DNA from 3 places in the Paraburkholderia sp. MPAMCS5 genome. Region 1 is predicted to be linked to each of the others. Evidence: predicted binding sites of a transcription regulator. Region 1 holds the regulator's gene; each other region holds the start of a gene.
The links. Region 1 encodes HrcA, which represses chaperone genes, less so after heat shock. Its sites were predicted from a motif close to TTAGCACTCNNNNNNNNNGAGTGCTAA; they were not measured.
Positions count from the first base shown of each region.

Region 2: a site for HrcA is predicted at 2,449-2,475, ahead of rpoH (RNA polymerase sigma factor RpoH). Genes of this name have one in related genera too.
Region 3: a site for HrcA is predicted at 4,230-4,256, ahead of groES (co-chaperone GroES). Genes of this name have one in related genera too.

Region 1 covers NZ_JAYXBK010000008.1:98,802-105,377, forward strand. Annotated here, with positions in the region: gene glnE (bifunctional [glutamate--ammonia ligase]-adenylyl-L-tyrosine phosphorylase/[glutamate--ammonia-ligase] adenylyltransferase) at 1-879, shown strand, start outside; gene recN (DNA repair protein RecN) at 930-2,600, opposite strand; gene VOM14_RS19565 (NAD kinase) at 2,710-3,612, opposite strand; gene hrcA (heat-inducible transcriptional repressor HrcA) at 3,838-4,857, shown strand; gene hemH (ferrochelatase) at 5,023-6,096, shown strand; gene VOM14_RS19580 (RNA-binding S4 domain-containing protein) at 6,101-6,508, shown strand; gene VOM14_RS19585 (hypothetical protein) at 6,480-6,576, opposite strand, start outside.
Region 2 covers NZ_JAYXBK010000011.1:70,128-76,703, reverse strand. Annotated here, with positions in the region: gene nagE (N-acetylglucosamine-specific PTS transporter subunit IIBC) at 1-1,222, shown strand, start outside; gene rpoH (RNA polymerase sigma factor RpoH) at 1,452-2,387, opposite strand; gene VOM14_RS22550 (acyloxyacyl hydrolase) at 2,750-3,313, shown strand; gene VOM14_RS22545 (nuclear transport factor 2 family protein) at 3,357-3,740, shown strand; gene ybiB (DNA-binding protein YbiB) at 3,804-4,775, opposite strand; gene VOM14_RS22535 (fumarylacetoacetate hydrolase family protein) at 5,002-5,700, shown strand; gene maiA (maleylacetoacetate isomerase) at 5,725-6,369, shown strand; gene ftsY (signal recognition particle-docking protein FtsY) at 6,475-6,576, opposite strand, start outside.
Region 3 covers NZ_JAYXBK010000008.1:218,221-224,796, forward strand. Annotated here, with positions in the region: gene acnA (aconitate hydratase AcnA) at 1-533, shown strand, start outside; gene VOM14_RS20085 (lactonase family protein) at 536-1,612, shown strand; gene prpF (2-methylaconitate cis-trans isomerase PrpF) at 1,617-2,798, shown strand; gene VOM14_RS20095 (ABC transporter substrate-binding protein) at 2,897-3,880, shown strand; gene groES (co-chaperone GroES) at 4,329-4,619, shown strand; gene groL (chaperonin GroEL) at 4,673-6,313, shown strand; gene cysC (adenylyl-sulfate kinase) at 6,475-6,576, opposite strand, start outside.

The DNA.
Region 1 (6,576 bases):
GACCGCCTGTCCGAACTCGCCGACGCCGTGCTCGACGTCACGCTCGAAGCCGTCTGGAACCAGTTGCCGAAGCGCCATCGCGACGCGCCGCGTTTCGCGGTGATCGCCTACGGCAAGCTCGGCGGCAAGGAACTGGGCTACGCGTCGGATCTCGACGTGATCTTTCTCTACGACGATCCCGACGACGCGGCCGCCGACATCTATTCCACCTACACGCGCCGCCTGATCACCTGGCTCACCACCGCGACCGGCGCGGGCACCTTGTTCGACATCGATCTGCGCCTGCGGCCGAACGGAGAATCAGGCCTGCTCGTCACGGATCTCGACGCGTTCCGCCGTTATCAGCTGCGCGAGGGCGATGCGGCCAACACGGCGTGGGTGTGGGAGCATCAGGCGCTGACTCGCGCGCGTTATTGCGCAGGCGACGCGCAGATCGGCGCTCAGTTCGAGACGATCCGCGAACAGGTGCTGACCACGCCGCGCGACGCCTCGCAACTCGCGGGCGAGATCGTGGAGATGCGCGAGCGCGTCGGTGCCGGACATCCGAACCATACGACGCTGTTCGACCTGAAGCACGATCGCGGCGGTATGGTCGATATCGAATTCACCGTGCAGTACTGGGTGCTGCTGCACGCCGCGCGCGATCCCGAGCTGATCCGCAATACCGGCAACATTGCGCTGTTGCGCGAAGTGTCGCGTCTCGGGTTGATGAGCGAGGCGGAAGCTGAAACCGTCGGCGCGGCGTACCGCACGTACCGGAAGTTGCAGCACACGCTGCGGCTGGACGGAATGGAAAAGGCGCGGGTCGAGCCGGCTCTGGTTGCGGCCGCTCGCGATGCCGTGCTCGGCCTGTGGGAGCGGGTGTTCGGCGAAGGTTGAGGCGGGCGCGGTGTGCGCGGTGAGCGCCCACCGCGGCAGAGGGTTGGGGACTACGCCGCCAGCATTTCCTTCGCGTGCTTGCGGGTGGTCGGCGTGATTTCCAGGCCGCCGAGCATCCGCGCGACTTCTTCGACGCGGCTCGCCTTGTCGAGCGAAACGACGCTGCTCACGGTGCCGCCTTTGCCGTTGCCCGCTTTCGCTACCTGGAAGTGATGGTCGCCGCGCGCGGCGACCTGCGGCAAGTGCGTCACGCAGAGCACCTGGCGTGCTTGCCCGAGCTGATGCAGGAGCCGCCCGACCACTTCGGCGACGGCGCCGCCGATTCCGGTATCCACTTCGTCGAAAATCAGCGTGGGCGTTGGGCTCGCGGCGCTGGCGATCACCGCGAGCGCGAGGCTGATACGCGCCAGTTCGCCGCCTGACGCGACCTTGGCGAGCGGGCGCAACGGCACGCCCGCATGACCGGCGACGCGAAACTCCACCTGTTCCAGTCCGTGCGCGCCGCCTTCCGGCAACGGCACGAGCGCCACTTCGAAGCTGCCGCCTTTCATGGACAGTTCCTGCATGCCCGTGGTGACCGCGGCGCCCAGCGCCTTGCCGGCCTTCGCGCGCGCCTTCGAGAGCTTTTTCGCCTCTGCGAGGAAGTCCTCGCGCGTTCTGGCTTCGGCGGCGTGCAGGCTGTCGAGATCGGCGGCGGCGTCGAGCGCGGCGAGTTGCGCGCGGCGCGCCTCGTGCTCCTCGGGCAGCGTTTCGGGCTGCAGGCGGAACTTGCGCGCGGCCGAATGCAACGCGTCGAGGCGCTTTTCGACTTGCGCGAGCCGGTCGGGATCGAGTTCGAGCTTCTGGGCGTAATGGCTCAGCGAATACGCGGCTTCCTGCAACTGGATTTCGGCGGGTTCGAGCGCGGCCAGCACGTCGTTCAGAGCCGGGTCGATTTCCGCGAGGTCGCGCACCTTCGAGACGATCGACGAAAGATGCGTGATCATCGCCTCGTCGGATTCGGAGAGCGCGCCGAGCGCGCCTTGCACGCCGTCGATCAGATTGGCCGAATGCGACAGCCGCCGATGCTCGGTATTGACCTCTTCCCACTCGCCTGGCTGCGGCGCGAGCTTGTCCAGCTCCGCGAGCTGCCACGCGAGACGTTCGCGTTCGAGTTGCAGTTCGCGGTCGCGCGTTTGCGCGTGTTCGACTGCCTGAACCTTTTCGCGCCACGTGCGCCATGCGCGCGTGACGTTCGTGGACAGCTCCGTGAGACCCGCGTGCGTGTCGAACAATTCGCGCTGCGCGTCGGGACGCATCAGCAACTGGTGGGCGTGCTGGCCGTGAATATCCACCAGCATTTCGCCGACCTCGCGCAGTTGCGCAAGCGTCGCCGCCGTTCCGTTGATGAACGCCCGCGAGCGCCCATTGGCGTCTACTACGCGGCGCAGCATCACCGTGCCGCCGTGCTGGCCGTCGGCGGCGCTCGCGCCGAACGCCTGCTCGTCGAGCCACTGGTCGACTTGCGCGTGCGTGTCGAATTCCGCGGTGATGTCGGCGCGGCTCTCGCCGGTGCGAACGACGCTCGCATCGGCACGCGCGCCGAGCGCGAGCGCCAGCGCGTCGATCAGAATCGACTTGCCGGCGCCGGTTTCGCCGGAGAAAACAGTGAAGCCGCTGTCGAATTCGAGGTCGAGCGCGGCGACGATGACGAAGTCGCGTATCGAGAGGTGGCGAAGCATGGAAGTCGTGTGTGAGCTTGTGGTCGGTTTGAACGGCGCGGTTTCAAAGGGCCCGCTTGCGGCAGCGCGGATTCAGCAGCGGCGTGTGCGCTCCGGCATTCCTGGCCGGTCAGGGTTTGGTGTCTTCTTCGTGCGACGGGTACTCGTTCCAGTGCAGCTTCTTGCGCAGCGTCGCGTAATAGCTGTAGCCGACCGGATGCAGCATCGGCACCGTATGACGCGAGCGCCGCACTTCGATCGCATCGCCTAGTTCCAGCGACGTGAACGACTGCATGTCGAAATTCACATTCACTTCGCGCCCTGAAACGATCTGAATACTGACCTTGGAATCGTCCGGCAGCACGATAGGACGGTTCGACAGCGCGTGCGGCGCGATCGGCACCAGCACGATGCCCTGCAATTGCGGATGCAGAATCGGTCCCTGCGACGACAGCGCATAAGCCGTCGAGCCGGTGGGCGTGGCGACGATCAGGCCGTCCGAACGCTGGTTGTACATGAAGCGGCCGTCCACGGAGACATGCAGCTCCGCCATGCCCGAGAAGCCGCTGCGGTTGACCACGACGTCGTTGAAGGCCAGCGCGTGATAGATCGGGTTGCCCTGGCGCATGATGCGCGCTTCGAGCAGCACCCGTTCTTCGCGTTCGAAATTGCCCGACAACATTTGCGGCACGATCTCACTCATATGTGAAATCGGGATGTCGGTAATGAAGCCGAGCCGCCCATGATTGATGCCGATGAGCGGCGTGCGGTAAGGCGCAAGCTGACGGCCGATGCCGAGCATCGTGCCGTCGCCGCCGAGCACGATCGCCACGTCGGCGCGCGCGCCGATCTCGGCGGGACGCAGCGCCGGGTATTCGGTGACGCCGATTTCCGCCGCGGTGTCGGCTTCGAAAACGACGTCAAAGCCGCGCTTCGCGATGCACGAGGCGAGCGCGGTCAGGGGCTCACCGATGCCCGGCGTGTTGTTGCGCCCGACGAGCGCGACGGTCTTGAACTGGCTGGTCACTTGCATGCCGGCATTACACCATAGGTAGGGCTCGAAAAGAACCGCGCGCGAATGCGGCGGCCGGCCGGCAAACAGAGGCTGCCGGCGTAGTCCGGGATTGTCGTTAGAATGGTGATGCCTTGATGACATGCGCGACGGGCAGATTGCCATGGCGCGCTGCGGGCCGGGCCGTGGGCCTCGGGTGCCGTTGGCGCTCGCAGGAGTCGCGTCATTGAGCTAAAATTTTTCGTCATGCTAGATCCTCGCGCACAAACCCTCCTTAAAACCCTGATCGAGCGCTACATTGCCGAAGGTCAGCCGGTCGGCTCGCGCACGTTGTCGCGCTATTCCGGCCTTGAGCTGAGTCCGGCAACCATCCGCAACGTCATGTCGGATCTCGAGGACCTGGGGCTTGTGATCAGCCCGCATACGTCGGCGGGACGCATTCCCACGCCGCGCGGCTACCGGCTTTTCGTGGACACCATGCTGACCGTCGAGTCCGCCGCAGACGAAGAAGCGGTCACGCGCACAGTCAAGACTACGCTGCAGGCGGGCGAGCCGCAGAAAATCGTCGCCGCGGCGGCGAGCGTGCTCTCGAATCTGTCGCAGTTCGCCGGAGTGGTGCTCACGCCGCGGCGCAGCCACGTATTCAAGCAGGTCGAATTCATGCGCCTGTCCGACAAGCGCATTTTGCTCATCATCGTGACGCCGGAAGGCGACGTGCAGAACCGCATGATGGCGACCCAGCGTGACTTTTCTCCGTCGGAGCTGGTGGAAGCGTCCAACTACATCAACGCGCACTTCGCCGGCCTTTCTTTCGACGAAGTGCGACGCCGCCTGCGCGAGGAAATCGACCAACTGCGCGGCGACATGACCACGCTCATGCACGCGGCCGTCACCGCGAGCACCGACGAATCGGACACCGGCGAGACCGTGCTGATTTCGGGCGAGCGCAAGCTGCTCGAGGTGGCGGATCTTTCCTCGGACATGGCGCGCCTGCGCAAGCTGTTCGACGTGTTCGACCAAAAAACCAGTCTCCTTCAATTGCTGGATGTGTCGAGTCATGCGGCGGGCGTGCAGATCTTCATAGGCGGCGAGTCGAATCTCGTGCCTATCGAGGAAATGAGCGTCGTCACCGCGCCCTACGAAGTGAACGGCAAGATTGTCGGCACGCTGGGCGTGATCGGCCCGACCCGCATGGCCTACAACCGCGTGATCCCGATTGTCGACATCACCGCGCGGCTGCTTTCGCTGACCCTCAGCCAGCAATAGCGGCTCACCGTCGCGTGCTCGATCCGCTCATCATGCGCGACGGCGGGCAGCTTGCCAATTGGCCGAACGGCCAGGGGGCGCCGGGGATCGCGGCCGCGAAGCGCGCCGCTATAATGAATCTCACCTGTATCCACTCTCCGCTTTGAGCGGTGACTCCTGCTGCCTATGCGCTTCGATCTCGAGCGGCCCTCGCAGAACGCCACGTCGCACCGCGTTGCCGTGCTGCTGATCAATCTCGGCACGCCCGACGCGCCTACGCCTCGTGCGGTTCGCCGCTATCTCGCGCAATTTCTGTCGGACCCTCGCGTGGTCGAAATTCCGGCGCTGCTCTGGCAGATCATTCTGCGGCTCGTGATCCTGCCGTTCCGGGGCCGGGCGTCGGCCCGGAAATATGCAGCGGTGTGGATGCCGGAAGGCTCGCCGCTGCGCGTGTACACGGAGAAGCAGGTGGAAGGCTTGCGCCATCTGCTGCAATTGAACGACTACACGGTGCTCGTCGAATACGCGATGCGCTACGGCACGCCCGGCATTCCGGCCATGCTGAATCAGCTCAAGCTCGCCGGCGCCGAGCGGATATTGCTGATGCCGATGTATCCGCAATACTCGTCGTCGACCACCGCCACCGCTTTCGACGACGCTTTCTCCGCCCTCAAGCGCATGCGCAACCAGCCAGAGATTCGCACGGTGCGCCAGTACGCCGACCATCCCGCGTATATCACCGCGCTTGCCGCGCAGGTGCATCAGTATTGGCATCATCACGGCCGGCCGGATTTCGCGGCGGGCGACAAGCTCGTGCTGAGTTTTCATGGTGTGCCCAAGCGCACGCTCGACCTTGGCGATCCGTACCACGATCAGTGTCAGTCGACCGGCGCGCTTCTGATGCAGGCGCTCGCGCTGACGCCGGTGGAATGCCGCATCACGTTCCAGTCGCGGTTCGGCAAGGCGGAGTGGCTGCAGCCCTACACGGCGCCCACGCTGAAGGAACTCGGCGCGGCAGGCGTGCGGCGTGCTGACGTGTTTTGTCCAGGCTTTACCGCCGACTGCCTCGAGACGATCGAGGAAATCGGCATGGAAGTGCGCGACGAGTTCCTGCACGCCGGCGGCAAGGAATTTCACCGCATTCCGTGCGTGAACGCATCGCAGGCGTGGATTGCCGCGCTTGGCGAAATCGTCGCGCAGAATCTGCAAGGCTGGCCGGTGCAGGCGGTCCCCGTACCGCACAACACAGTGGCTCGATGAGACTATGAATTACAGGATTTCAACCGAGCCGGGCGCGAAGCTGCGCATCGACAAATGGCTTTGGGCGGCGCGCTTCTTCAAGACGCGCTCGCTTGCCGCGGACGCCGTGGAGAAAGGGCGCGTGCGGATCGGCGGGGCGAGCGTCAAACCGGCGAAGGAGGTGCGAGTCGGCGACCTGGTGGAGGTCGAGATCGAGACGTTCGTATGGCAGGTGCAGGTGCTGGGCGTGTGCGACGTACGCGGGCCGGCGAGCGTCGCGCAGACCCTTTATGCGGAAACCGACCGGAGCCGGGAAAAGCGCCAGGTTGAGCAGGAGCGTCGCAAGACATATCGCGAGCCGGCCGCCGCATTGCACGGGCGGCCGACCAAGCGCGACCGCCGCACTATCGACAGATTTTCAGGTGGGGATTGAACAGTTGTTCCATGGTCGCGTGCACGCCGCCGTATTCGGTGGTGTGATCGTTGACCGCGCCAGACATA
Region 2 (6,576 bases), on a different contig from region 1:
TCTGCATCACATCCTCAACTCGCTGTCGTGGTTCGTGTTCGGCACCTTCACGCCGCCGGGCGGCGCGGCGGTGACGGGCGACCTGCATCGCTTCTTCGCCGGCGACCCGACGGCCGGAACGTTCATGACGGGCTTCTTCCCGGTCATGATGTTCGGCCTGCCGGCCGCGTGTCTGGCCATGTTTCACGAAGCGCCGAAGGAGCGTCGCGCGGTGGTCGGCGGGCTGCTGTTCTCCATGGCGCTCACGTCGTTCCTGACGGGCGTCACCGAGCCGATCGAGTTCAGCTTCATGTTCCTCGCGCCCGTGCTGTACGTGATCCATGCGCTGCTGACGGGGCTGTCGCTCGCCATCTGCTCGGCGCTCGGCATTCACATCGGCTTCACGTTCTCCGCAGGCGCAATCGACTACGTGCTGAACTACGGCTTGTCGACCAAAGGCTGGTGGGCGATTCCGCTCGGCCTCGTGTACGCGGTGGTCTATTACGGCCTGTTCCGCTTCTTCATCCGCCAATTCAATATGGCGACGCCGGGCCGCGAACCGGCCACGGCCGACGAGCAGGTGGATTCGTTCAGCGCCGGCGGCTTCGTTTCGCCCGTTGCGGGCGCAGCGGTGCCGCGCGCGCAGCGTTACATCGCGGCGCTGGGTGGCGCGTCGAATCTCTCGGTGGTGGATGCGTGCACGACGCGTCTGCGTCTATCCGTCGTGGATGCGAACAAGGTCTCCGAAAACGAACTGAAGACGATCGGCGCGCGCGGCGTGCTCAAGCGGGGCGCGACCAATGTGCAGGTGATCATCGGGCCTGAAGCGGACATCATCGCCGATGAAATTCGCACGGTCATCGGGCAAGCGGGCGGTGATGCGGGAGCGGCTTCTCCTGCCGCTGCGGCTGCGGCCCCGGCCGTGGTTGCGGCGAGCGCGGCAGGCGCGGCAGGCGCGGCAGGCGCGGCCAAGGGTCCGCTCGATCCGGAACCGTTGCACTGGCTCGCAGTGTTCGGCGGCGCGGGCAATGTGGTGTCGCTCGACGCGATCGCGGCAACGCGTCTGCGTGTCGTCGTGCGCGATCCGTCGGCGGTGGATCGGCAGCGTCTTGCCACGCTCGATACGGCGTGGGTCTCGGCGGACACGTTCCATGTCGTCGTGGGCGATGCGGCGCGGCGTTACGCCGAAACGCTGGCGACGCGCATGCCGGCGAGCGGCGGGGCGACGCCGCTGCCCGCGTGACGGTTTGTCAGCGTGAACGTGGCGACGAAGCCGCTCTGGCGCTTCATCGCCGCGCTCGATGCGGTAATGCTCGCGTTTAGTCGAGCTACCGCGAAAATGCCGCAAAAATGCGGCTGCATCGCGCAAAAATGCACGCGTAAAAAAGCCCTGCCGTCTGACGAGGGCAGGGCTTTGCGACTGACGTCACGTGCGGCGTCCTAACCGCCTGCTAGGGCGCGTGTCTGACTTCTTACGCGTACTCGGTCAGTGCGCCGCGCATTTTCTTCATCGCGCTTGCTTCGATCTGGCGAATCCGCTCGGCCGACACGCCGAACTCGTCGGCCAGTTCGTGCAGCGTGGAGCCGCCCGAACCGTCGTCTTCCACCTTCAACCAGCGCGCTTCGATAATGCGGCGGCTGCGCGCGTCCAGTGAATCAAGCGCCGTCGCAATACCGTCGCTTTGCAGCTTGTCGCGTTGACGCGAAGCCAGCACGGCGGTCGGCTCGCTGTGCGAGTCGGCGAGATACGCGATGGGCGCGTACGACTCTTCGCCGTCTTCAACCTGACCTTCCAGCGCGATGTCGCCGCCGGACAGGCGCGTTTCCATTTCGGCCACTTCTTCGCGCTTGACGTTCAACTCCTTGGCGAGACCTTCGATCTCGTCCGGCGTGAAGGCGCCCAAGCCCTGCTTGTGGCTGCGCAGATTGAAGAACAGCTTGCGCTGCGCCTTGGTCGTGGCGACCTTCACCATGCGCCAGTTGCGCAGAATGTATTCGTGAATCTCAGCCTTGATCCAGTGCATGGCGTACGACACGAGACGCACGTTCTGCTCGGGGTCGAACCGCTTCACGGCCTTCATCAGGCCGATATTGCCTTCCTGAATCAGGTCGGCGTGCGGCAGCCCGTAACCCAGATAGTTACGAGCGATCGAGACGACCAGCCGCAGGTGCGACAGCACGAGGCGGCGTGCAGCCTCGAGGTTGTCGTGCTCGCGGAATTCTGTGGCGAACTGGCGTTCTTCTGCCGGCGTCAGCATCGGAATCCGATTTACGGCCTGGATGTAGGCGTCGATATTGCCCAGTTGCCCGGGCAGCAGGGAGGAATGCGAGAGCGCCAGTGCACCTGCCGGAGCGGCCTTAGCCGACGACGGGCTCAGAGTACTCGGAAGGGTCAATGCATGGCTCACGTGTAAAACTCCTTTGGAATCAGGCAAAAGCGTGTTCAGGTAACGACTCCAGCGTTGGATGTTAGCACTCTCATTTCCCGAGTGCTAATACTTAGAGCCCGTAGGGCCATCCAAGTTCCGAAAATTCCTATTGAAATTCGACATTCAATAGCCATGATACGCCGCTTTGGGCGTGCATGTGCGAGCCGTCGAACTTACCGGATGGTCGCGTATTCGGCGTGACATTCGACCGTTTTCGGGTGTTTTGACGTGATTAATTGCAAAAAAACAAGTTTCTTAATACGATCCGCCGAACGAGGATTGTCGATAGAATACGCAAAGCTGTAACAGATTGTTCAACCTTCGCTGAGTTCAGGTGCCCGATGAACAAGAAAAAAAACGCTGTGCGTGGTCTGGCTCTCAAAACTCTGTGCGCGGCGGTGCTGTTCAGTGGCTCAGGCCTCGTCGCGGCGGATCAGTTCGGCGTGCAGGTCGCGGGCGCAATCGGCGACCACCATATCAAACAGCTGGATCTCGGCCTCGTGTGGGACCCGAATCTCACGTGGTGGCAGATCGGCGACTGGCATTTCGCGCTGATCGGCGAAGCCCACGTCGGCTGGTGGCATACCACCGAAGGGAATGTGCACGAGAACATCGGCGAAATCGGTGTGACGCCTATCATTCGCTTCATTAACGGCGCGGGGTCGATCCGGCCCTTCGCCGAAGTGGGCGCAGGTGTCCGCCTGCTGTCGAGCCCGCGAATTTCTTCGACCCTCACCTTGTCCACCGCGATCCAGTTCGCCGAGCTGGCCGGCGTGGGCGTGCAGTTCGGCGGCCACCAGCAGTACCTGGCAGGCTACCGCTTCCAGCATGTTTCGAATGGCGGTATCAAAGAGCCGAATCCTGGTATAAATTTCCACCAGCTATATCTGCAATATAACTTCTGACGACCGTGGCCACGTCCGGCTCACCGGTGCAAGGGGCTGAGCAATGGCGGCAAAGACAATCGAGGCGATTCGCGGGCTGGAGCGGGAGCGCTTCCGCGCGATGGTCGAGGGCGACGGGCAATCGCTCGACACGCTGCTCGCGGACAACGTGAGCTATGTGCACACGAACGGCAAGCGCGAGACGAAGCGGCAGTTCATCGACGGCATCACGGCCGGGCGGCGTCGCTACCGGCAGATCGAAGTGCAATCGCAAGAGGTGTTGCCGGTGGGCCGGGAGACCTGCGTCGTGACCGGCCGCGCGCTGATCGAGATGGAAGCGAACAATGGCGCGCTGCTGTTTCCGATCGCCTACACCGCGATCCACACGCAGGAAGACGGGCAGTGGCGTCTAATCGCGTGGCAGGCCACGCGCTGCGCGATCGAGTGAGGCGCTGCCGGTTCGGGTCCGCTCGCGCGGGCCGCGCCTAATCCTCCTTCATTGCACTACGCACTACGCCGCGATTCTCGCGACGTCGACGATCAACTCCACCTGCCGCTCGATCGCGCTCGGCACCGGCGCCTCGCCGCGCAGCACGGCGCCGATCCAGGCCGCGGTGGTTGCTGCGTCGCGCGCTTCGGGCAGCTCGACCTCGGGCGCGTCGCGCGACGAGCGCTCATGCGGCACGCGCGTTTCGCAGATGCCGTCGTGCAGCCAGTCGACCTGCACCTGCCGCCGCGTATCGGCGACCGCTTCGCCTTCCGTGCCGCGCGCCAGCAGCGCGCCGCCGGCCGCCGCGTCCGGATGCGTGTTGAACAGTTGCGTGAGACTCTCGCGATACGGCGGGTGCGTGTAGTTGACGAGGCGCAGTCCCGCAGGCGCAAACGGCTGAAGAATCTTGACGAGCGTGTGCGTCGAATTGCGCACCCCCATGCGCTTGCGCAGCGAGAGCAGATGCGCGAGTTTCGGCGCGAGCACCTCGATCGGCGCAAAGGCTAGACGATGCTCGGCGAGGCCGTCTTCGATATCGTCGTGCGCGCCGGCGTGCGGAATGCGCAGATGCGTGAAAATTTCAGCGCTCGTCACGCGGCCCGGATCTTCGGTGATGCCGTGTACGAGGACCGGCACACCCTGGCGCGCGAGCAGCAGCGCGAGCAGCGGCACGAGATTCGGCTGCTTGCGCGCGCCGTTGTAGCTCGGTATCGATACCGGCTGGAATTCGCCGGTCGGCAGGTGCACCGGCTCAAACGACGCATGCGCGCCCGCCAGCATCGCGGCGAGTTCGTCGGCGGTTTCGCCTTTCACGCGGTAAGCCAGCATGATCGCGCCGAGTTCCAGTTCGCCGACGCGGCCGTCGAGCATGGCGGTGTAGAGCGCGCGGGTGTCGTCGGCGGTGAGCGCGCGGGCGCCGTTCGGCCCGCGTCCGATTTCCTTGATGAAACGGGCGCAGGGAAAGGGGGCGGCGGTGTCGGCGGAGTCTGTCATGAGGGTAAGGTGGACGTGCTGGCGTGCCGCTCGCGAGCGGGCCGCCACAGTATTCAAGGGACGCTGTCTGGTGTGAGTATCGCATCTATAGCCGCGCGGCGAGACATTGCGGGCGGCGCGCGGCTGTCGCGGGCGCATGCCGGACTGGCGCGCGCCGCCCGGTGCCGCGCGTTACACTCGCCTTTTATCGCCGCCTTGCGGCTCATATCAAAAAACGGAGAACGGGATGAGTTACGTATTTGCACCCGCGCCAGTGGTCGCGGTGCCGGTTGTGGGGTCCAGCGAGCAGTTCCCGGTGCGCCGCATTTACTGTGTCGGCCGCAATTACGAGGCGCATGCCCGCGAGATGGGACACGATCCCGACCGCGAGCCGCCGTTTTTCTTCGGCAAGCCGGCCGATGCCGTGCTGTACGTCGCGCCGGGCGAGACGGGCGAATTTCCGTATCCGTCGCTGTCGAAAAACGTCCACTTCGAGATGGAACTCGTGGCGGCGATCGGCAAAGGCGGCAGGAACATCCCGGCGGAAAGCGCGCTCGATCACGTCTACGGCTACGCGCTCGGTCTCGACATGACGCGCCGCGATCTTCAGGCCGAGGCGAAGAAGCTGGGGCGTCCATGGGACACCGCGAAGGGCTTCGACCGCTCGGCGCCGCTCGGCCCGGTTCATCCGGTTTCGACGGTCGGCCACATCGGCAAGGGCGCGATCTGGCTTTCCGTGAACGGCGAAGAGAAGCAACGTTCGGACGTGTCGCAGCTCATCTGGTCGATTGGCGAAACCATTGCGTATCTCTCGACGCTGTTCGAATTGCAACCCGGCGATCTGATTTTCACCGGCACGCCGGAAGGTGTCGGCGCAGTGGTTCCCGGCGATCTGATGAAAGGCGGCGTGGACGGTCTCGGCGAGCTGAGCGTGCGCGTCGTCTGACGCGGTTTCGGAGGAGACAACGACATGAAGCTCTACAGCTATTTCCGCAGCTCGGCGTCGTATCGCGTGCGTATTGCGCTGAATCTGAAGAATCTGCCCTACGAGTATGTGCCCGTGCATCTCGTGCGCGACGGCGGCGAACAGTTGCGGCCGGAGTACCGCAAGGTCAACCTGGACGGCATCGTTCCCACGTTGATCGACGGCCACGAGACGGTGCCGCAGTCGCTGGCGATCATGGAGTATCTGGAGGAAACCCACCCGGAGCCTCCGCTGCTGCCGAAGTCACCCGCCGACCGCGCGTTTGTGCGCGCGGTGGCGTTGCAGGTGGCGTGCGAGATTCATCCGCTGAACAACCTGCGCGTGCTCAAGTATCTGAAGCACACGCTGCGCGTGGACGACGATGCAAAAGATGCCTGGTATCGGCATTGGGTCGAGGCGGGATTTGCGACGCTCGAGGCGCATCTCGCGGCCGACGCGCGCACCGGCAAGCTGTGTTTCGGCGACACGCCCACGCTCGCCGACGCCTGCCTGATTCCGCAGGTGTTCAATGCGCAGCGCTTCAAGATTGATACCGCGAAGTTTCCGACCATTCAGCGCATCCACGATTACGCGATGCAACTCGATGCATTCGCGCGCGCGGCGCCGGGCGTGCAGCCGGACGCCGAATGATCCAGTGAGGTTGAAGACAAAAAGGGCACTCCGCGGAGTGCCCTTTTTCATGCAGCGGCCGTATGAGAACCCACGCGGGCGGCGGTGCCTGCGCGCGATTGCCGTTCAGCCGCCCAGCAACGCGTCGGAAAACTCTTCGGCGCTAAACGGCTGCAAGTCCTCGACCTTTTCTCCGACGCCGATGAAATACACCGGAATCGGACGCTG
Region 3 (6,576 bases), 120 kb from region 1:
TTCGTGCGACGTTTGCAAACAACCGCCTGCACAACGAAATGGCGGGCGGCACGGAAGGCTCGATCACGAGAATGGAACCCGAAGGCGCGACGATGCGCCTCTTCGACGCCGCCGAAAAATACATGGAGCGCGGCGAGGAACTGATCGTTATCGCCGGAAAAAACTACGGCTCCGGCTCTTCGCGCGACTGGGCGGCAAAGGGCGTTCGGCTGATCGGCGTGCGCGCTGTCGTGTGTGAAAACTTCGAGCGCATTCATCGTTCGAATCTGGTCGGCATGGGCGTGTTGCCGCTGGAATTTGTTGAAGGCGTCGATCGTAAGACGCTGCGAATCGACGGGTCGGAGACGTTTGCCATTGAAGGATTGAGCGGACCCATCACGCCGTCGATCGCGTTGTCGCTGCGCATCACGCGCAAGAATGGCGAGGTCGTGAGTGCGCCCGTCAAGTGCCGTATCGATACCGAGGAAGAAGCGGAGATCTTCAGCGCGGGCGGTCTGCTTCCGCGTATTGCTCACGAGATGAAGGCGGCGTGATCATGCCGCGACTATTCGCCTACGTCGGATGCCGCACGACACGCGAACGCCATGCGGCAGGCACTGGAATCGGCGTGTACGAAGTCAGTGCGTCGGGCGCGTGGCGGCATGTGCAGACGCTTGAGCCGCTCGTCAATCCGAGCTACCTCGCGCTCAACATTTCGCGGCGCACGCTTTACACCGTGCACGGCGATGGCGGCACGGTCAGCGCATATCGGATCGATGCTGCTTCGGGGCGGTTATCGGCATTGAACAGCCAGTCGTGCGAAGGACGCAATCCCGTGCATCTGGCGCTCTCGCGCGATGGCAGCGCTCTCGTGGTGGCGGGCTACGCGACGGGCACCGCGACGCGCATTGCCTTGCAGGCGAATGGCGCGCTCGGTGAGCCTTTGTTGCCGCCGCTCGAATTCATCGGCACGCCGGGGCCGCATCGCGTCGAGCAGGCCTCGTCGCATCCGCACCATATCGCGCGATACGTGACCCGTTTCGCCGACACCGACTGGCACATCGTTCCCGACAAGGGGCTCGACACCGTGTTCGCCGTGCGCTGGAACGACGACGGCTCGACAGTGGTTCGCGAGGGGCATGCCCGTGAAGGCGCAGGGCCGCGTCACGCCGCATTCCATCCCGGGTTGCCGCTCGTCTACGTGTCGAACGAACTGGACTCGACGATCACAACGTGGTCGTTCGATTCATCGACAGGAACTCTTGCGCCGTTGCAGACGGTCTCTGTCGTGCCTTCCGGATTTCATGCTTTGACGCGTGCCGCCGGCATTGTGATCGCCGCCGATGGCCGCTGCCTTTACGTCACGAATCGCGGCCACGACAGCATCGCGACGATTGCGCTAAGCGAAGAAACGGGAGTGCCGCAAACGGTTGAGTGGACTGCGTCGAAAGGACAGTGTCCGCGCTTTCTTTGCCTGAGCCCCGATGACCGCGCGTTGTACGTGGCGAATGAAATTTCGCACACGATTGTGCAGTATGAAATCGACGCGCATACGAAGTTGCCCATTCCGACCGGACGTGTGATCGAAACCGGCAGCCCCGTATGCATCGCCTTCGCAACTATTGAGGAGTAGCAGAGTGGGTCAGTACAGCATTCCGGCCGTTTATATGCGCGGCGGCACGAGCAAGGGCGTGTTCTTTCGCGCCGACAGTCTTCCTGAAGACACGGCATTGCGCGACAAAATCCTGTTGAGGGTGATCGGAAGTCCCGACCTGTATGGCAAGCAGATCGACGGAATGGGCGGCGCGACATCGAGCACCAGCAAGCTCGTCGTCGTGGGCCCTTCGTCGCGAGCCGATTGCGATGTGGACTATCTGTTCGGCGCGGCTTCGATTGAGAATGCGGTCATCGACTGGTCGGGCAACTGCGGAAACCTGACGTCGGCGGTCGGGCCATTTGCGATCGCACAAGGACTCGTCGATGCGCCCGCGAACGGCATCGCGATCGTGCGGATCTGGCAGGCCAACATCAATGCGAGAATCATCGCGCATGTGCCCATGAAGAATGGCGAGGTCGTTGAAGACGGCGACTTCGAACTCGACGGCGTGACGTTTCCCGCAGCCGAAATCCGCATCGAATTTCTCGACCCCGGCGGCTCGGCCGACGCGGATGCAGCGGCCGGCGGCGGCATGTTTCCCACCGGCAATCTTGTCGATTCGCTCGACGTTCCAGGGCACGGCACATTCGCGCTCACGCTGATCAATGCAGGCAATCCCGCCATCTTCATCGACGCAAAAGAACTGGGATTGCAGGGCAATGAAATGCAGCAGGACGTGAACAGCAATGCCGCGCTGCTCGACCGATGCGAAGCGATTCGCGCGCATGCCGCGGTGCGCATGGGACTCGCGTCCACGCCCGAAGAAGTCACGGCGCAGCGTCCGCATACACCTAAGCTCGCCTTCGTGTCGTTGCCGCGCGGCTATGTCGCGTCGAGCGGCAAGCGTGTCGAGCCGCAAGATGTGCATATCAACGCGCGCATTCTGTCGATGGGCAAGCTGCATCACGCGATGACGGGCACGGGCGCGGTTGCGCTGGCCGTTGCCGGTGCAATCCCCGGTACTGTCGTCAACCAGCTCGTGAGCGGCATGCAGCTCGATCAGCTTCGTTTCGGTCATCCGTCTGGGACCATGGCGGTCGGCGCCGAGGCGCTCGAACGCGACGGCAATTGGGTCGTCACGAAGGCCATCATGAGCCGCAGTGCGCGCCGGTTGATGCAAGGCGAAGTGCTCATTCCGGCCTCGGTCATGAAGGCGGTTTGATCGTTGTATCCGTGGCGCGCGCTCTCACGTGTCAACGCGCGTCCGTTCCAATGTCGATAACAAAGCGGAGACTTTCCATGCAACTCACCGTTCGCGCCATGGCCGCCGTTGCGGCCGCTGTCTGTGCTTTTCAGGCCGTCGAAGTACAGGCCGCCGAGAAGATCACGATCATCGTCGGCGGTATTAACAAGCTGATTTACCTGCCGCCGAAGCTTGCGGAAAACCTCGGCTATTTCAAGGACGAAGGTCTCGATGTCGAGCTGCAATCGCAACAGGCCGGCGTCGATGCGGAAAACGAACTGCTCGCGGGCGCCGCGCAGGCGGTGGTCGGCTTCTACGATCACTCGATCGACTTGCAGGCGAAGGGCAAGGACATCGAGAGCATTGTTGTTTTCGGGCTTGTGCCGGGCAGTATGGAAATGGTGCGCTCGGATGCGGCCGCGCAAATCAAGAACATGGGCGATATCAAAGGCAAGACGCTCGGCGTCACGGGGCTCGGTTCGTCGTCGGCATTTCTTGGCCAGTATCTGGCGTCCACGTTTGGTCTCAAGACATCGGAGTATTCGATGCTGCCCGTCGGCGCCGGCAACAGCCTGATCGCGTCGCTGAAGCAGCAGCGCGTGGAGGTTGCGTGGACCACTGAGCCGACTACGTCGCTATTGCGTGCAAGCGGCGACGCAAAGGTGCTGGTGGACCTGAGCAGCGTCGAAGGAACCAGAGCGGCTTTGGGTGGCTTGTATCCCGCGTCGAGTCTCTACGTCCAGCGCAACTGGGCGGATACGCATCAGGCCGACGCGCAGAAGCTTGCGAGAGCGTTTGTCAGAACCCTGCGGTTCATCCAGACGCACTCGCCCGAAGAGATCGCAGCGAAAATGCCGGCGGACTACTACGGCGGCAACAAAACACTCTACGTCCAGGCGTTGAAAGCCTCGCTGCCGATGTACTCACCTGATGGAAAGATGCCGGAAGGCGGACCCGAAACCGTATTGAAGGTCATGAGCGGGTTCAACGCGAATATCAAGGGCAAGCATATCGATCTGTCGAAGACGTATACGAATGAGTTCGTCAATCGGGTCAGATGAAGGCGGAGAACTTATATAGTTGGCGTGTCTGTCGATGGCTCGCGAAAAACGCCTTGAAAAGCGCGCCACGACGGACCATCTGTCTGCGTAGGGGTTTTCACTACGCCGCGTGAATCGTCAGATCGCGCGAGCACGAATGCGGGCCGCAGGACGTTGCCCCGGACTGCGCGCACCATGCCGCGAATGCCGACAGACGTTGTAAGTTATTGTTTTTACGTAAGATTGGCCGCCCGGCCGGCGATCCGGCTATCGCTCTGACATTCGAACCTGAGCGAACGAGGGTCCCCGTTAGGTGAATCCCGGCACGCGCCGCATCGCTTCTTGAATTTGTCACCACCCGTCCATATAATTAGCACTCGCTGCACGAGAGTGCTAACAACTTCGCCGGTTGGCTCGGCCAGCCGGGTTTTCCAAGCGTTCTTCAGTCTCAATCAAGAGAGGAGTATGTATGAACCTTCGTCCTTTGCATGATCGCGTGATCGTCAAGCGTCTGGATCAAGAAACCAAGACCGCGTCGGGCATCGTGATCCCCGAAGCCGCAGCAGAAAAGCCGGATCAGGGCGAAATCCTGGCGGTCGGCCCGGGTAAGCGCGACGACAAGGGCGCAGCAATCGCCCTCGACGTGAAGGTGGGCGACCGCGTTCTGTTCGGCAAGTACGCAGGCCAGACCGTCAAGGTCGACGGCAACGAACTGCTGGTAATGCGCGAAGAAGACATCATGGCCGTGGTGCAGAAGTAAGCGCTGGTCGCTACTTTCCCGGTCATATCTTAAAGAATTCAAGGAGTTAGAAGATGGCAGCTAAAGACGTCGTATTCGGTGATTCCGCCCGTGCCAAGATGGTCGAAGGCGTGAACATCCTCGCGAACGCTGTGAAGGTCACGCTGGGTCCGAAGGGCCGCAACGTTGTCCTGGAACGCAGCTTCGGCGGCCCGACGGTCACCAAGGACGGTGTGTCGGTCGCGAAAGAGATCGAACTGAAAGACAAGCTCCAGAACATGGGCGCGCAAATGGTCAAGGAAGTCGCTTCCAAGACCAGCGACAACGCAGGTGACGGCACCACGACCGCAACGGTTCTGGCTCAGTCGATCGTCCGCGAAGGCATGAAGTACGTTGCATCGGGCATGAACCCGATGGACCTGAAGCGCGGTATCGACAAGGCTGTGTTCGCAGCAATCGAAGAACTGCGCAAGATCAGCAAGCCGTGCACGACCAACAAGGAAATCGCACAAGTCGGCGCGATTTCGGCAAACAGCGACTCGTCGATCGGCGATCGTATCGCTGAAGCAATGGACAAGGTCGGCAAGGAAGGCGTCATCACCGTCGAAGACGGCAAGTCGCTGCAAGACGAGCTGGACGTTGTCGAAGGTATGCAATTCGACCGCGGCTACCTGTCGCCGTACTTCATCAACAACCCGGACAAGCAAGTTGCCGTGCTCGACAACCCGTTCGTGCTGCTGCACGACAAGAAGGTGTCGAACATCCGTGATCTGCTGCCGGTTCTGGAACAGGTCGCGAAGGCTGGCCGTCCGCTGCTGATCATCGCCGAAGACGTCGAAGGCGAAGCACTGGCAACGCTGGTTGTGAACAACATCCGCGGCATTCTGAAGACCGTTGCTGTGAAGGCTCCGGGCTTTGGCGATCGTCGTAAGGCCATGCTGGAAGACATCGCGATCCTGACCGGCGGCCAGGTCATCGCTGAAGAAACCGGCCTGACGCTCGAAAAGGCAACGCTGGCAGAACTGGGCCAGGCGAAGCGCATCGAAGTGGGCAAGGAAAACACGACGATCATCGACGGCGCTGGCGAAGCTGCAAACATCGAAGCACGTGTGAAGCAAGTTCGCACGCAAATCGAAGAAGCTACGTCGGACTACGACCGTGAAAAGCTGCAAGAGCGCGTTGCCAAGCTGGCAGGCGGCGTTGCAGTGATCAAGGTCGGCGCTGCGACCGAAGTCGAAATGAAGGAAAAGAAGGCACGTGTCGAAGACGCACTGCACGCCACGCGCGCAGCTGTGGAAGAAGGCATCGTGGCTGGCGGCGGCGTTGCGCTGATCCGCGCACGTACGGCGATCGCCGGCCTGAAGGGCGCTAACGCCGATCAGGACGCAGGTATCAAGATCGTTCTGCGCGCAATGGAAGAGCCGCTGCGCCAGATCGTCACGAACGGTGGCGAAGAAGCCAGCGTCGTGGTCGCGGCAGTTGCTGCTGGCCAAGGCAACTACGGCTACAACGCAGCAACCGGCGAGTACGTCGACCTGGTTGACGCAGGTGTCGTGGACCCGACAAAGGTGACGCGCACGGCGCTGCAAAACGCAGCTTCGGTCGCTGGCCTGCTGTTGACCACCGACGCAGCTGTTTGCGAACTGCCGAAGGAAGACGCACCGATGCCCGGCGGCATGCCCGGCGGCATGGGCGGCATGGGCATGGACATGTAATTGCATGTTCGCTCTCCGGTTGGACCTCGTTCAGAGGTTCAGTCGGAAGCCCTTGGAAAGGCGCGCCGCGAGGTGCGCTTCCCAAAGAAAAAACCCGCAGAAATGCGGGTTTTTTTGTTTTAAAGCCGATCAGAAGCGCGTTGAAATTCCGGCCGCGTGGGCTAGGCCGGCATCGCCAGACAGTGCTCGCGCAAATACCCGAAAATGCCGGCCACACTTTCGTCCGGCGTCAACCTCTCGGTGTCGACTTCGAGTTCCGGATT